Regions from separate parts of the Nocardioides xinjiangensis genome, predicted to be linked through region 1. Evidence: riboswitches for the same ligand, from Rfam matches in the RefSeq annotation. Region 1 holds a riboswitch; the other holds the start of a gene.
What was found. Region 1 has a riboswitch for cyclic di-AMP ahead of J3P32_RS18350 (C40 family peptidase). Riboswitches for the same ligand answer to the same signal wherever they lie in the genome.

Region 1 (7,534 bases):
TGAGCATCGGGGGCACCCAACGCCAGCCCATCGGAGCGAAGAGGTACACGAGACCGGCGACCGTGGCGATCGCCCACAGCACACCGAAGGCCGGCCACGGAAGATGTACGAGTGGCCACATCAGCTGCGCGAAGGCGGGGCTGTAGAGATAGGCGTCGAGCGTCCCGGGTGCTCGGTCGTACATCGAGTCGCCGGTCCAGGCGGACCAGTAGGCGTGTGAGTCGATGCCAGGAGGACCACTGGCTGACATGGTCCACGTGATCCACACCATGGTGAGGCCGAGCATCCAGGTGACATGCAACGGCAGTGACGTCCGCAGGTCGATGTTAGCCACTGATGAAATCTAGGTACGGCGCTCCGCGATGTCCGCCGATTGAGGAAACTAGGTGCTGGCCCGCGATCGCCTTCATTGTCGGTGGTCTGTGTCACCGTTCGAGGCATGACGACACGGATCGACTGCGACACCTGCCTTGTGCGCGAGCTGCACTGCCACGACTGCGTGGTCGCGGTGCTGCTCGGACCACCTCCGGAGCTGACGATCGACGACGACGAGAGGACTGCGCTCGACGTGCTGGCCAGAGGTGGCCTGGTACCGCCGCTGCGGCTGGTGGAGTCGGTCCCCAGTCCAATTGTGGACTCTGCGTGACGGCCGGTCAGAGCGCCGGCAGATAGACCGATTGGCAGCGAGGAGGGTCCTGCTGGTCGACCGAGCGGAACGATGCGACGTTCCTGACGACGAGCGGGAGGCGTGCGCCATGGCTTCCGTCGAGCGTCTCCTCGCCGTCCTTGCCGCGTACCACGACCGTGACCTCGGGGTGCCGGGCAAGGTAGTCCAGGAGGTTGCGCCGTGGCAGCAGGTAGCCGTCGGTCCGGTAGCGGTCGAGGCCGTCGTCCGTGGTTTCCACGACCTCGAGCAGGTCGTCCTGCACCGAGCGGAGGTGGGCCGTTCGCCTGATCACCAGGTGGTTGGTCTCGCCAGCGACCGTCACGAGGTTGGCGTACATGTTGAAAGCGACGGAGGTCTTGACCTCCAGGTAGGGCGTCAGACCGTTGACGATGACCACTGTGACGAGCGCCGAAGCGGCCACACCCGGCAGCCGCATGGGCTGAGGGGCCGGGCCCAGCCCGTCATGCGCCGTCCGCAGTATCAGCCACACGGCCACCGGCACCCACACGGCGAAGCCGACGAGCTTCACCACCGCGACGGCCGGCGGGACGGGCGGAAGCAGCGAGGCCGTGACGCACGCCCCGGCGAGGACCACCCCCAGCGTGCGGAGCCCGGACGGCCGGGCGGCACGTGCCTCGAAGCCCGCGTTCGTGGATTCCGGCAGGAAGAGGCACAACAGCGCCACCAGTGCTGCTGTGAAGTCGTAGAAGTGCTGACCCACGTCCAGTGAGATGATCGTGTGGAAGATGAGGGCGAGCAGGACGCCCGCCCGACGGGTTCGGCTGAACGCCAGGAGCACAGGCACCGAGAGCTCGGTCAGGACTGGGCCGATTATTGCGACCGCTCGGAGCGGGCCATGGCTGTCGAACGTCGGCAGCCCGAACGACGAGAGCGACTGGTTCGCGTAGAACACGCCGCAAGACACGGAGGGGTCCAGGAACCCGGTGTTGAGCTTGGCGAAGGCGGCGAAGCTGTAGAAGCCGAGCAACAGCCAGCGCCCCGTCACCGAGAGCCAGGCCCAAGGGTCGGGCCGAAGCAACGACACCAGGACCGCAGCGGCGATGAAGCCGACGAGCAGCCAATGGTTGCCGGTGACGGGGAGCTCGAGCCACACCGAGGCGAGGGTGAGCGCCGCGGCCGCCGCCAGCACGCGCACGTCGGGTAGCACGAGCAGCAGCAGGCCCAGGACGCCGAGCGCCGCCGAGATCACCAGGAGCGGGACCGAGCTGCCGAGCTCGTCGGTGCGCGAACCGGCGGGATTGCCGACCAGGTGGGCCACCACCGCCAGTCCGTAGGTGCGCGCGAACCAGCGCATCGGGGCGACCATGCGGGGAACGGTAGCGTCGCCCATCGCTGCACGCAGACGTTCGTCAGGAGACGAGCCTCGGGAAGTTTGGCCGAAGATTGGCGGGGCTCGAGGATGCGGTCTACTCTGTGGGCTGGCTTCCGTGGAAGTGGGTCACCAGGCCCGCGCGGAGGTCGCGCCGAGTCGCCGTCCACGCCCCGCACCACCCGTGGCCGACGAACCGGGGAACCACACTTCCCCCTGGGGTGAATCCCCTGTGAGGCGCACTGCGCGAGCGGTGCGTGGAGCAGGGGTAGGACACGTCGTGCCGAACCCGTCAGCTCACCCGGTAGGCGTACGACATCCCGAGGAGTTCCCCCGCTCGTGGCTCACGCCCGCAAGCGAGTCGGCGCGACCGCACTTGGTCTCTCCGCGATCGCTGCCATCGCATTCGTCCCGGCGACCCCCGCTCAGGCCGACCCCGACATCGAGGACGTGAAGGCCCGCGTCGACCGCCTCTACCACGAGGCCGAGGCCGCCCAGGAGCGGCTGCACGACGCGAAGCTGGAGCTCGCTGCGCTCCGCCGCGACCTTGCCGGCCTCGAGGCCGACCAGGAGCGCCAGGACGAGCGCCTCGACGCCGTGCGCGCCCAGGTCTCCGACGCGGTGGTGCGGCAGCTGGAGGGCGAGGGCATCTCGACCGTCGGCCAGATCGTGGTCTCCGAGGACCCGGGGTCCTTCCTTGACTCGCTCTCCACCATGTCGTCGTTCAACGACCTGCAGTCCTCCCTGCTCGCCGACTACGACATCCAGCTCGAAGCCCTCGAGATCCGGCGCGAGGCCACCGACGACCGCACCCGCGAGATCGCCCAGCTCACCGACCAGCTCAGCACCGAGAGGTCGACGGTCGACGAGAAGCTCGCCGACGCGGAGGAGCTCCTGGCCGACCTGGAGGCCGAGGAGCGCGAGCGCCTTCTCGCCTCGCGTGGCAGCGCCCGCGTGCCTAGCGCCGTGCAGAGCTCGGTGCCCGCATCGGGCCGCGCCGCTGCCGCCGTGCAGTACGCCATGTCGCAGGTCGGCGACGCCTACGTCTACGGCGCCATGGGCGAGAACGCCTTCGACTGCAGCGGCCTGACGATGCGGGCTTGGGCGCAGGCCGGCGTCTCGCTGCCGCACTCGTCGAGCGCCCAGTTCGGGAGCGGGCCGCGCATCGCGGCGAGCGACCTGCAGCCGGGTGACCTCGTCTTCTACTACAGCCCGATCAGCCACGTCGGCATGTACATCGGCAACGGCATGATCGTGCACGCCGCCAACCCGGGCACCGGCGTTGCCGTCTCGGGCCTCTACTCAATGCCCTACGTCGGTGCGGTCCGTCCTGGCTGACCACCAGACCTCGAAGGCCGGCCGTCCACGTCTGTGGGCGGCCGGCCTTTCGGCGTTCGCGGCCGTGCTGGTGATCATGGTGCTGGTCGTGCTGCTCGTGCGCGGCGGGGACCGCTATGAGGTGGACCCCCGCCGCGTCGAGGTCGCTCGACCCAGCCCGGCCGCGGCAGCGACGGCTCTGGCGACCTTCGTCTCGGGAGTGGAGACACGCGATGCCGCGGTCCTCACCAGCCTCGCCCCCGACGAGGACGAGGGCGCGAAGGAGGTGCTGGCCGGGGTGGCCGCCAACGCGGCATCCCTCGAGCTGTCCGACGTCTCGGCGCGCTACGTCGACCAGGTGGGCACGGTGGCCACCGACGGGACCTGGGCGGCCGTCGCCGAGCTCGGCTGGCGGGTGGCCGGCGATGCGGCGCCGTCGCGAGCCGACGTCGTCGTCAGGTTCGCGCCGGACGCCGAGGGGGTCGGGGTCGTGGGCTTCGGCGGCGCCGGCGCCGGACGGGTCCCGCTGTGGCTGCGGGGCGAGCTGTCGGTCGCACGTGCGCCCGGGGTGCTGGTGATGGTGGACGGCGCCTGGGACGAGGCCGTCGCCGTCGTCCGACGCGTGACGCGCGGGACCGCGGTCGTCCGACGAGTTCTGCCTGCGTGGCGCGCACCGGTGGTCGTCGAGGTCCCGGCGAGCTCAGCCGACCTCGACGAGGCCCTGGGTGCCGCAGCAGGCACGTATGCCGGGATCGCCGCGGTCACCGCGAGCGCCGGCGGCTCGTCGGACGGCGACGCCCCCGTGCACGTCTTCGTGAACCCCGAGGTGACCGCCGGCCTGAGCCGCGCCGGTGCGCAGGTGGTGATGAGCCACGAGCTGGTGCACGTGGCCACCGATGCCGCGCGCGGCGGCATCGAGCCCTGGCTCGTGGAGGGCTTCGCCGACTACGTCGCGCTGCGCGACACCGCCCTGCCGGACCGCACGATCCTCGGCCGAGCGATTGCCGCCGCGCGCGCGGAGGGCGTCCCGACCTCATTGCCCGAGGCCGCCCGCTTCGACACGCGTGCCGATGCACTCCAGGCGCGCTACGAGGAAGCCTGGCTGGCCTGCCGCATCATCGCTGAGAAGCTGGGGGAGCGCGCACTCGTGGCGGCGTACAACGACGTGCGAGCTGGGACGCCGGTGGCCTCCGCCTTGGCAGGACGCGGAATGGCTGAGCGGGCTCTGCTGAAGGCCTGGCGTTGGCGCCTCACACAGCTGGTCGCTGAAACCAAGGGCTGAAATGGGACTGAAGGCGACCGAAGATCAGTCGCCTTCAGCGCCGTGCTGGGTGAGGCAGGCCGCTGGCTGGAAGGCTGCTCGCTACACGTCGAACAGCGCGGTCGCGTCAGCGATCGTCGAACGGGCGACGGCCTGCCAGTGGTGGTCGAGCCTCAGTTCAGCGTGCTGGCACTGGTGAACTTGGCGTCCAGGTTGGTGCCGAGGGTGGTGACGGCCGCAATGATGACAATGGCGATGAGGGCGACCATCAGGCCGTACTCGACAGCGGTCGCGCCGCGCTCGTCGCGCTTGGCCTTGACGTCGTTGGTGAGCATGATGGCCACGAGCTGGAGCTTCCCGATCATGGTGATTCCCCTTGAGATGTATGTGGTGAGTGTGGTCCGAGCCCACGAGGACCCGCCGGAACAAAAAGCTGTCAGTGTCACGTGCCGAGCATGACCACCGGGCCGTGCTCGCAAAGAACCGGGCCGGCGTCATCAACAAGATGACGCCGGCCCGTTGCTTCCTCGAGCGTCAGTTGACGGCGTCGCGAACCGATCCGAACTTGGTGTTCAGGTTGGTGCCGAGGGTGGTGACGGCGGCGATGATGACGACGGCGATGAGGGCGACCATCAGGCCGTACTCGACAGCGGTCGCGCCGCGCTCGTCGCGCTTGGCCTTGACGTCGTTGATGAGCATGATGGTCATGAACTGGAGCTTCTCGATCATTGTGTTTCCCCTTTTGGTGTCTGTGTGATGGGTCTCGGTGCCGAGCCCACCAGGACCCGTCGAGGAACAATCTGCCAAGATCTCGCGGGCTCCGGATCGGGTGATCGGCCTCGGATCCGTAGTCCCTTGTGACTATTCGCGGTGCACCCGAAGGGGCCTGCAGCACCCCATTCGTGGTCATGCCGACTGCCCCGGCCAGCCGGCCGGAGCGGACCGCGCCACCGATGCCGGGCGGTTCAGAACCGCTGGGGCGAAGCGTGGTCGAGCAGACCCATGCGCATGGCGGTCACCAGCGCCTGCGCTCGGTTGGCCGCGCCGAGCTTCTGGTAGATGTGCGTGATGTGGGTCTTGGCCGTCGACTCGCTCATGTAGAGCGACCCAGCGATCTCGCCCGTGCCCAGGCCGTCGGCCAGGAGGGCAAGGACCTCGGCCTCCCGGACGGAGAGCTTGGGAGAAGCGGGTGAGGTCGCACGACGCATCACCGCTTGGCTGAGACCTGCGCAGAGGAATGTGCGCGGTGCCACCGCAGCGTGCTTCGCCGCGCTGACGACCTCTGAGGCACGCGTGTCCTTGCCGACGAACGCCGAGGCGCCGGCCTCCATCGCTGCGAAGATGTGGTCGTCGCCCGCGTGCATGGTGAGGACGACCACGCCCGTGGTGTCGCCGCTCGCCCGGATGGCGCGGACGACGTCGAGCCCGTGACCGTCGGGGAGCTGGAGGTCCGTGACCACGACGTCGGGCCGGAGGCTCTTCCACGCCGAGACACCCTCCGCGAGGCTTCCGGCCTGTCCCACCACGGTCATTTCATCGTCGCGCTCGAACGCACGCGCAAGTCCTTGCCGGATGAGCTCGTGGTCGTCAACCAGTAGCACGGTGGTGCCCATGGGCAGTCTCTCCTTCGTGGGTTGCGGTCACCGGGGACCGCAGGCTGACGACAGTTCCGCCGTCGGGTCGGGGGGTGATGTCCAGGTCGGCGCCGACGGTGCGGGCGCGTTCGCGCATGGTCTGCAGTCCCCAGTGGTGCTCGCGTGGCTCGGCGTTGCCGATCCCGTCGTCGCGGACCTCGAGGGTCAGCCGCGAGCCGTCGGAGTCGAGCACCACCCACAGATTGTCCGCGCGCGCGTGCTTGCGGACGTTGCCGATGGCCTCCTGCGCGACGCGCAGCACCTCGGTCGCCGTCCGCGGGGGGAGCGGGGGACCGGACTCCGCGAGAGAGAGGTGCACCCGCAGCCCGGTGGCGTGGCCGACCTCGCGTGCGTAGTCGGCCAGCGAGCTGGACAGGCGACCGTCGGAGACCTCGTGGCGCAGGTCGAAGATGGAGAAGCGGATCTCGGAGACGAGGCGGGTGATCTCGGCCCTCAACGCCGAGGCCAGCCGGCGCGTCTGCTCGTGGTCGCTGATCGACTCGATCTCGTCGACGATGTAGCCGAGGCCGACGATCTCCTGCGCCACGCCGTCGTGCATCTCCCGCGCGATGCGGCTGCGTTCCTCGGTCGTGGCGAGCGCGCGCACCTCGTCGAACAGCACCGCGGTGTCGAGACGTACGGCGAACTCATCGGCGACCTCGCGGGCCCTCTCGTGGAGCTCGTGCGTCCAGCGGGGCACCCCGACCACCACGCAATATCCGAGCACTCCCTGAGCGCCGCGGAGCGGCACCACAGCCGCGCCCGGAGTTCGCGCGGACTCGGGGATGTCGATCTCCTCGGCCATCCGTTCGACGTCGTCGCCGCCGTTGAGGGCGCGCAGGGAGTGGTCGGGCTCGGCGACGAAGATGGTCGAGCGAGCACCGCCGGTGGCTTCCCGCATCGCTGTGTCGAGCTCCATCGCGAGCGCCGCGATGTTGAGACCGAGGTTGCCCGAGCTCGCCAGCTGGTGGATGCGTGCCATGAGGTGATGAGCGGCGGCGTACGGCGCCTGGCGTGCTGCCTGGTTACGCGTCGAGCGCGACTGCCAGCTGGCCAGGAGGCCGACCCCGAGACCGATCACGAGCCAAGGCAAGGTCTCGCCGAGGCGCGACAGGCCGTGGTTCCGGACGTCGGCCAGGATCGATACGGCAGCAGTCAGCCCCGAGACCAGGGTGACGTTCAGCGTGGTGACCAGCCCGTGACGTATGCCGGCTGCGATCGGCGCGACTGCGACGCACGCACCGAGATCAGCCGTGCTGTGCGTGGAGACGAGCAGCAGCGTCACGGCCACTGCCTCACCCACCGCGTGCCAGTGCGAGGGCCTG
Region 2 (7,534 bases), 370 kb from region 1:
GGGCACGGCCAGGTCGCCGTCCTTGGTCGAGAGCTCGAGCGCACCCTTCAGCCCGTCCTTGCTCCAGGTGCCGCGCACGACGCGCCCACCGTGGAACAGCAGCGCGGCGCCCCTGCCCTCGAACTTCGTCTCGGGCACGGGGTAGCCGGCGGGGTCGCGGTACCCGGCGTCGCCGACCTTGACCCGCAGCACGAGCACGGAGTCGGCGGGGAACTGGTCGCCCTGCGCGGCGTAGGAGTCGGTGTTGACGTACCCCCCGCCCTGGAACTGCCAGCTGGTGGAGTGGGCGCCGAAGTCGGCGGTGAGGCTGCGCGCCTTGGCGCCCCGGGGCAGGTCGGCGGCGGTGCCCCACGGCAGGTACGGCGGCGGCTCCTCGTCGGCCTCGAGGCGCTTGGCGATGTCACCGAGCCGGGCGAACAGGTTGTAGGGCGCCGAGCGCGAGGTCTCGCGGTAGACGCCCGCGTCGCCCTCGGTGATCCAGGGGATCCCGGCGCCCTTGATGCGCTTGATGGTGATCGGGGCGGCGCCGCTGGTCACGACCGTCGCCCCCTCGGGCACGATGCCGATGTCGCTGGCGCGCATGGAGCGGACCGGACCGATGTCGGCGGGCACCTTGGAGTAGTAGAACGCCGCCAGGCGGGTGTAGCCGCCCTCGACGAGCTCCTCCACGACCAGGTCGGCCGACCCGAGGCCCACCTGCGGGGCGCTGGAGGAGGTGTTGTCGACCTTGGTGACGATCACGGGGTGCTCGGGGGCGTCGCCCTTGCGCTCGAGCCCGGTCAACGGCCAGTACGTCGGCTCCGGCGCCTCCGTGGTCTCCGACGTGGTCGGCTCGGGGGACCCGGAGGCGCTCGGCTCCTCGGCGTCGCCTCCGCTGCAGCCGGCGAGGAGCAGCGAGGCCGCGACCAGCGCGGCGGCGACTGCCCGGGACGAGGAGGGGCGAAGGGGGTGACGCACGGGAACTCCGATCGAGCGGGAACAGCAGGGGGATGTGCCTCGAGTGTGGCGGCGCGCCCTCCCCGATGGGAGAAGGCGCGCCACAGGGTAGATCAGCAGGCTCTGCCTACCAGCTTCGGCCGATCACCCACGCCGGAGCGTTCCGCCGAACCACTGGGAGGTCCACGGGACGGCCACCCGCACCCGCTGCCCGGAGCCCGGGGAGTGCACCATGACCGCGTGGCCGCGCTCCCAGCGCAGGAACACCGCGGCGTGGTAGACGCCGCCGCTGCCGTGGAAGAACATCAGGTCGCCCGCGCGCATGTCCTTCTTCGCCACGCGCCGCGTGAAGCCGGCCTGGGCCGCCGACGTGCGGGGCACGGGGAAGCCGGCGCGACGGTAGCTGTAGTAGACGAGCCCGGAGCAGTCGAACCGGTTCGGCCCGGTGGCGCCGTAGCCGTACCAGTCGCCGCGCTGGCGCAGCGCGGTGTCGCGGGCGCCGAGGACGCGGGCGGCGACGCGGCGACTGGCGGCGCGGCGGTCGGTGGTCGTCGAGGACGTCCGCTCCGAGGTCCGCTCCGACGTCGTCGGGGAGGACTGGGAGCCGGCGGCGGTGGCGGGCAGCGCCGTCAGGGTCGAGGCGGTGAGGCCCAGTCCGGCGAGGGCGAGCGCGCAGGCTCGCGCCGTGCGAGAGGTCGCAGGCATGAGTGTGTGTTCCTTTCCCACGCCTGTGAGGTGAGCTGTCGGGTTGGGGCTGGAAGGTGCCCCGCCGCCTGCACGGCGACTTCACCCCGAGCCGGCGCGTGCAGTGCTGCACGAACCGGCAGTGGAACCTGTGGGTCCCCCACTCCTGCCCTCGAAGATGTCGGGGGTCGCCCCGGGCGGGCAGGACTCGGCGTTGTCCCGGGGCGGGTGGTGCTGATCGTCGAGCACCGTAGGCACATCACCGCGCCGGGATCAAACCGCGGTCAGCCGAGCTTGCGTCCTCCGTCCACGTAGAGCGTCTGGCCTGTGATGAACGACGCTTCGTCGCTGCACAGGAACGCCGCCGCGGCGGCGATGTCCTCCGGCTGGCCCACCCGGCGGACGGGGGTCGCCTCGGCGTTGAGGCGCTGCAGCTCCTCGGGCTCCATCTTGAGCCGGCGCGCGGTCGCGTCGGTCATCTCGGTGGCGATGAAGCCGGGGGCGATCGCGTTGGCGGTGATGCCGAAGGGGCCGAGCTCGATGCCGAGGGTGCGGGTCAGCCCCTGGATGCCCATCTTGGCGGCGGAGTAGTTGGCCTGGCCGCGGTTGCCGAGCGCGGAGACGCTGGAGAGGTTGAGGATCTTGCCGTACCTCTGCTCCACGAACCGCGACTGCGCCGCCTTGGTCATGTTGAACACGCCCTTGAGGTGCACGCCCATGACCAGGTCCCAGTCCTCCTCGGTCATCTTGAAGAGCAGGTTGTCGCGGGTGATGCCGGCGTTGTTGACCAGCACGTGGATGCCGCCCAGCTCCTCGACCACGCGCTGGACGGCGGCCTCGGCCGCGGCGGCGTCGACGACGTCGCACGCGACGCCGATCGCCCGCGCACCCTCGACCAGCTCGAGCCGGCCCGCAGCCTCCTGTGCCGCCGCCTCGTCGAGGTCGAGGACGGCGATCGACGCGCCCTCGCTGGCCAGGCGCTGGGCGATGCCGAAGCCGATGCCTCGCGCTGCTCCGGTGATGGCGGCGACGCGCCGGTCGAAACGACCCATGTCGGTGACTCCTCAGGCTCGGTGCTGGTCCTCCCGGGAGACTAGTGGTCGCTGCTCCGCCCGCGCGCCGCGGTCGTGCGGGTGCGAGGACTCCCCCGACTTGTGGAGATCCGGTGCAGGGGGTGGGCCGCGGCGCGGCGCGTCGCTAGCGTGCCGACATGGGACGGGGGGACTTCCGTGCCGCGGCCGTGGTGGCCGCGGTGATGGCCGTGGCGACGGTGCTGGTCGCGACGGCGTACGACCTGCCGGTGCGCGACCCGGACGGGGTCTCCGTGCCGACGTGGGTGCGGCTGCCGGTCATCGTCGCGGCGGCCGTCCTGCTCGACGTCGTGCCGCGCTGGGTGCTCGCCGCCCGCGGTGCCGCGCACGCGGACGCGTGGGCTGCGCTGCGGTTCGTGCTGCGTGACCGGTGGCACGGAGCCCAGGTGCGGTTCACCCTGAGCGGGCTCGCCGCCTGGTACGTCGCCTACGTCGCCTTCCGCAACCTCAAGGGCTACCTGCCGTTCGTCGACGACCGGCTCTGGGACACCGAGCTGGCGAGGGCGGACCGCCTGCTGTGGCTCGGGCACGACCCGGCGGACGTGCTGCACCAGGTGCTCGGCACCGGCTGGGCGGCATGGCTCATGTCGGGCGTCTACGTGCTGTGGATCGGCCTGGTGCCGGCGACGCTGGCGGTCGCGCTCGTGTGGACCCGGCGCTCGCTCGCGGGGGCGTTCTACGTCACGGCCGTCTCGTTCAACTGGCTGCTCGGCGTGGTCGTCTACTACCTCGTCCCGTCGCTCGGGCCGGTGTACTCCCGACCCGGCGAGTTCGCCGACCTCTCCCCCACCTTCAACACCCGGGTCCAGGAGTGGTTGCTCCAGGACCGGGTCGACGTGCTGGCGGGCCCCTGGGACACCCGCTCCGTCCAGACCATCGCCGCCTTCGCCTCCCTCCACGTGGCGATCACCGTCACCGCGTGCCTGGTGGCCGAGGTGCTGCGGCTGCCGTCGTGGGTGCGGGCGGGCAGCTGGGTCTTCGCCGTGCTCACCTCGGTGTCCACCGTCTACCTGGGCTGGCACTTCTTCGTCGACGTCCTGGGCGGGGCGGTCATCGGCGCGGCCGCGGTGGTGCTCGCCGCGCGGGCGACCGGCCACCCGCTGCGTCGACGCGCGGAGGCAGGTCCGGGCCCCGCCGTCGCGCACGACCGCGCCGGCGCCGGGCACCCCTAGCCGTCGAGCGCGTCACGCAGCCGCTCGGCGTAGGTCTCCGCCTCGCCCTCGGCGTACCTCGTGCGCGGCCAGAAGAAGCCGCGCAGGCCGTCGCCCTTGGTCCGCGGCACCACGTGGAGGTGCAGGTGCGGCACGGACTGGCTGACGGTGTTGTTCATGGCCACGAACGACCCCTGCGCGCCGAGCCCGTCCTTGACCGCGGTGGCCAGCCGCTGGGCGGCCGCCAGGAAGCCGTCTCGCAGCCCGGCCGGCAGGTCGGGCAACGTCTCGACGTGGGTGCGCGGCACGAGCAAGGCGTGGCCCTTGAAGACCGGCCGGGTGTCGAGGAAGGCGACCAGGTCGTCGGTCTCCAGGACGACGTGGCCGGGCAGGTCACCGGCGACGATCCGGCAGAACACGCATCCGTCCATGCGGTCAGTGTGCCGCGTGCTCCGCCGCGCCGTGACCCGTCGTCGGGGTGGGGCGCCGCGCGTCGGGGGTGCCTACCCTCGAGGGAGTGCAGACGTTCCTCCCCTACCCCGACTTCGAGGCGTCGGCGCGCGCGCTGGACCAGAAGCGGCTCGGCAAGCAGCGCGTCGAGACCATCCAGGTCGTGCGCGCGCTGACCGTGGCCGACTACGGCTGGCGCAACCACCCGGCGGCGCTGATGTGGCGCGGCTACGAGGAGGCGCTCGGGCGTTACGGCTTCGCGTGCTGCGAGGTGTGGCTCGAGCTCGGGTTCGGCGACACGTGCGCGGCGACCATCGGCGCGGACCTGCGGGCCGCCGGTGTCACCGAGGTCCGGACGCAGGCCGAGCTCGCCGACGCGGGCGCGCTGCCACCGTGGCTCGGAGACCCGGGCCTGCACCGCAGCCACCAGTCCGCGCTCGTGCGCAAGGACCCGGAGTTCTACCGGCCCCGCTTCCCCGACGTGCCCGACGACCTGCCCTACCTGTGGCCGGTCCGCTCCCCCGCCGTCGTCGAGGCGGAGCGCAAGCGTGCGGAGAACGCCGTGCGCCGCGCCGAGCGCGCGGCCGAGCGGATGCTCCAGGAGGCCGAGCGGGCACGCAAGCGGCGCAGCCGGGCGGCGAAGAAGGCCTGGGAGACGCGGCGTCGCAACGCGCGCGAAGGCGGCTAGGACTCGGTCAGCCGGCGTTCAGCACGGCCCAGGCGATCAGCTTGTCGAGGCGACGGATGTCGACCTTCTTGTCCAGCTTGATCTTGATGTGGCCCGCCCGGGTCCACATCTCGAGCTCTGCGTTGAAGTCGAGCAGCTTCCCTGCGTTCTCCGACGACCACATGTCGATCCGGCTGTACGGCAGCGAGTAGACCTCGACCTTCTTGCCGGTCAGGCCCTGCGCGTCCCTCACGATGAGCCGCTTCGTGGTGAAGATCGCCGAGTCGCGGAAGGTCTTGTACGCCGCGACGGCCTGCTCGCCGTCGACGAGCAGGTCGTTGACGTCGGCCGGCACCGGGATCTCCTGGACGAGCGTCCACGACGTGATGGCTGCTGTTTCCATGGCGGCAGCGTCTCAGGACGAACGCCTTCGCGAGGCCGATTCGCCCGTCCGAAAGTTTGAACTGTGTCCGCGCTGTCCGCGCACGTCGCCGAGCCGCGGCGCGCGACCTCGTGCTTGAGGACCAGCGCGCGCGCAACCCGACTCGCTGGAACGTGTTCGACGTCTAGGGTCGGGGCGTGCGCATCGTCTCGCTGATCCCGTCGGCCACCGAGATCCTCTTCGCCGTGGGCGCGGGCGACGACGTGGTCGGGGTGACCTTCGAATGCGACCACCCGCCGGCGGCACGGGAGCGACGCGTGGTGTCGACGTCGGCGATGCCGGAGGGGCTGGCACCGCGCGAGATCGACGACTTCGTGGCCGCTGCGCTCGCCGCGGGCGAGGACCTCTACCGCCTCGACGCCGACGCGCTGGCCGAGCTCGACGCCGACCTCGTCGTCACCCAGGACCTGTGCGCCGTCTGCGCGGTCGACGTCGGCACGGTCGGCGAGGCCCTGGACTTCCTCGGCTGCCGCGCCGAGGTGGCGACCGTCGACCCGCACACGCTGGACGACGTGCTCGCCTCCGTCCGCGAGATCGGCCGGCTCACCGGCCACGACGACGCGGCCGAGGGCCTCGTCGCCTCGCTCGAGCAGCGCCTGGCCACCGTCGCCGAGCGGGTCGCGGGGCGCGCCCGCCCGCGCGTGCTGGTGCTGGAGTGGACGGACCCGCCGTTCGCTCCCGGCCACTGGATCCCGGAGATGGTCGCCCGGGCCGGCGGCGAGCCCACCCTGGGCGTCGCCGGGGCGAGGTCGATCCGCACCACGTGGGAGGACGCCGTCGCGTCGGGGCCGGACGTCGTCGTCTGCGCTCCGTGCGGCTACGACATCGAGGGCAGTGCCGAGCTGGCCGCGGGTGTGCGCGGCCACTTCCCCGGTGTGCCGGTGTGGGCCGTCGACGCCGACGGGCTGTTCGCGCGGCCCGGGCCGCGGCTGGTCGACGGGGTCGAGGCGCTGGCCGGGATCCTGCACCCCGAGGCAGCGCCGACGTCCGAGCACTGCCGGCGCGTCTGAGCGGCAGCTACGCCGTCTCGGGGCGCACCAGGACCACGAACTCCCGGCCGTCCCGGGCGGCCGCGAACGAGCCGGTGCGGGCGAACCCGAGGCGCTCGACGGTGCGCAGGGCGCGAACGTTGAAGCTCGCCACGGTGACGCGGAACGCGGGCGGGGCGAACCGGGCGCGACCGAAGGCCAGCCCTGCCGCGATCACCGGCCGGCCGAGCCCCTGGCCGGTGAGCTCGGGGCGCAGGCCGCCGCCGGTGTCCAGGGCGGAGTCGTCGTAGTCGCCGCCCGGCACCTGCCCGTCCCGGCCGAACGAGCGGAAGCCGATCAGCCGCCCGGCGGCCATGACCGCGAAGAACCCGGCGCCGGGGTGCAGCAGCTGCTCGGGGTCGGCCCCGGCGATGTCGTAGACGTCGTAGGGCGGCTCGTAGCGCCAGGTGACCATGTCCTCGGCGTGCTCGCGGGTCAGCGGCGCGACGGTGATCGAGGCCGGGTCGATCTGAGGGGGCACCACCGCAGGGTGCCACGACCCGTGCGGTGGCCGCTCGGGAGCGCACGCGCTGGCTCGACCGGGCACCTCGGCATGCGGCAGCCGCAACGACGACGAGGCGAGGCGGCCCGCAGCATCTGCCGGCCACCTCGCCTCGTGACGAGTGGAGCTAACTGTGACATTGGGGTGTCTTCCGGTACTCCGTGTCTCCCAAGGTGCGCAGCGCCGCTACGTGGCAGTGTCTTCCTAGTTGGGGTGTCCCCGGCTGTCCACCGGGAGACACTGGACGTGGGTTTGGGCACCCAGCAGGCACCTACGGTGAGAACTCGTCGCCCGCGTGATCGCCGTCGGTCGAGCAAGCGCCGAGAACGCCATGGTGGACTTTCAGTAACGCTCGCGGGGCGACGCGGGCGCGAACATCCGGATCTGCCGATCTGCGGACGGCATCGCCAGTGACGCTCAGTCTCGGCGGGATCCTCCTATGAGCGGTTTGCGTTGTGCCTCCAGCGGTGGACGCGAGCCTTGAGGCCCGTCCAGGCATTCTGGCGCCAAGTGCGACCGGGTTCGCGGGTCCACTCGCAGAGGCAAGGCAGTTGGCTGGGCTCGGACATCAGAACATCCCGTT

Region 2: linked by a shared signal. The riboswitch ahead of J3P32_RS03465 (C40 family peptidase) and the one ahead of J3P32_RS18350 (C40 family peptidase) in region 1 are both predicted to bind cyclic di-AMP.

The regions. Positions count from the first base shown of each region.
Region 1 covers NZ_JAFMSW010000001.1:344,663-352,196, reverse strand. Annotated here, with positions in the region: gene J3P32_RS01700 (glycosyltransferase family 87 protein) at 1-334, opposite strand, end outside; gene J3P32_RS01695 (hypothetical protein) at 440-646, shown strand; gene J3P32_RS01690 (hypothetical protein) at 654-1,994, opposite strand; cyclic di-AMP (ydaO/yuaA leader) riboswitch at 2,150-2,310, shown strand; gene J3P32_RS18350 (C40 family peptidase) at 2,337-3,335, shown strand; gene J3P32_RS01680 (hypothetical protein) at 3,316-4,596, shown strand; gene J3P32_RS01675 (Flp family type IVb pilin) at 4,749-4,940, opposite strand; gene J3P32_RS01670 (Flp family type IVb pilin) at 5,110-5,304, opposite strand; gene J3P32_RS01665 (response regulator) at 5,541-6,188, opposite strand; gene J3P32_RS01660 (sensor histidine kinase) at 6,163-7,494, opposite strand.
Region 2 covers NZ_JAFMSW010000001.1:713,314-720,847, forward strand. Annotated here, with positions in the region: gene J3P32_RS03460 (DUF3048 domain-containing protein) at 1-957, opposite strand, end outside; gene J3P32_RS03465 (C40 family peptidase) at 1,081-1,641, opposite strand; cyclic di-AMP (ydaO/yuaA leader) riboswitch at 1,647-1,844, opposite strand; gene fabG (3-oxoacyl-ACP reductase FabG) at 1,905-2,672, opposite strand; gene J3P32_RS03475 (phosphatase PAP2 family protein) at 2,831-3,883, shown strand; partial or broken gene J3P32_RS03480 (HIT family protein) at 3,880-4,305, opposite strand; gene J3P32_RS03485 (MSMEG_6728 family protein) at 4,380-5,000, shown strand; gene J3P32_RS03490 (PH domain-containing protein) at 5,008-5,382, opposite strand; gene J3P32_RS03495 (cobalamin-binding protein) at 5,559-6,431, shown strand; gene J3P32_RS03500 (GNAT family N-acetyltransferase) at 6,439-6,930, opposite strand; gene J3P32_RS03505 (nuclear transport factor 2 family protein) at 7,520-7,534, opposite strand, start outside.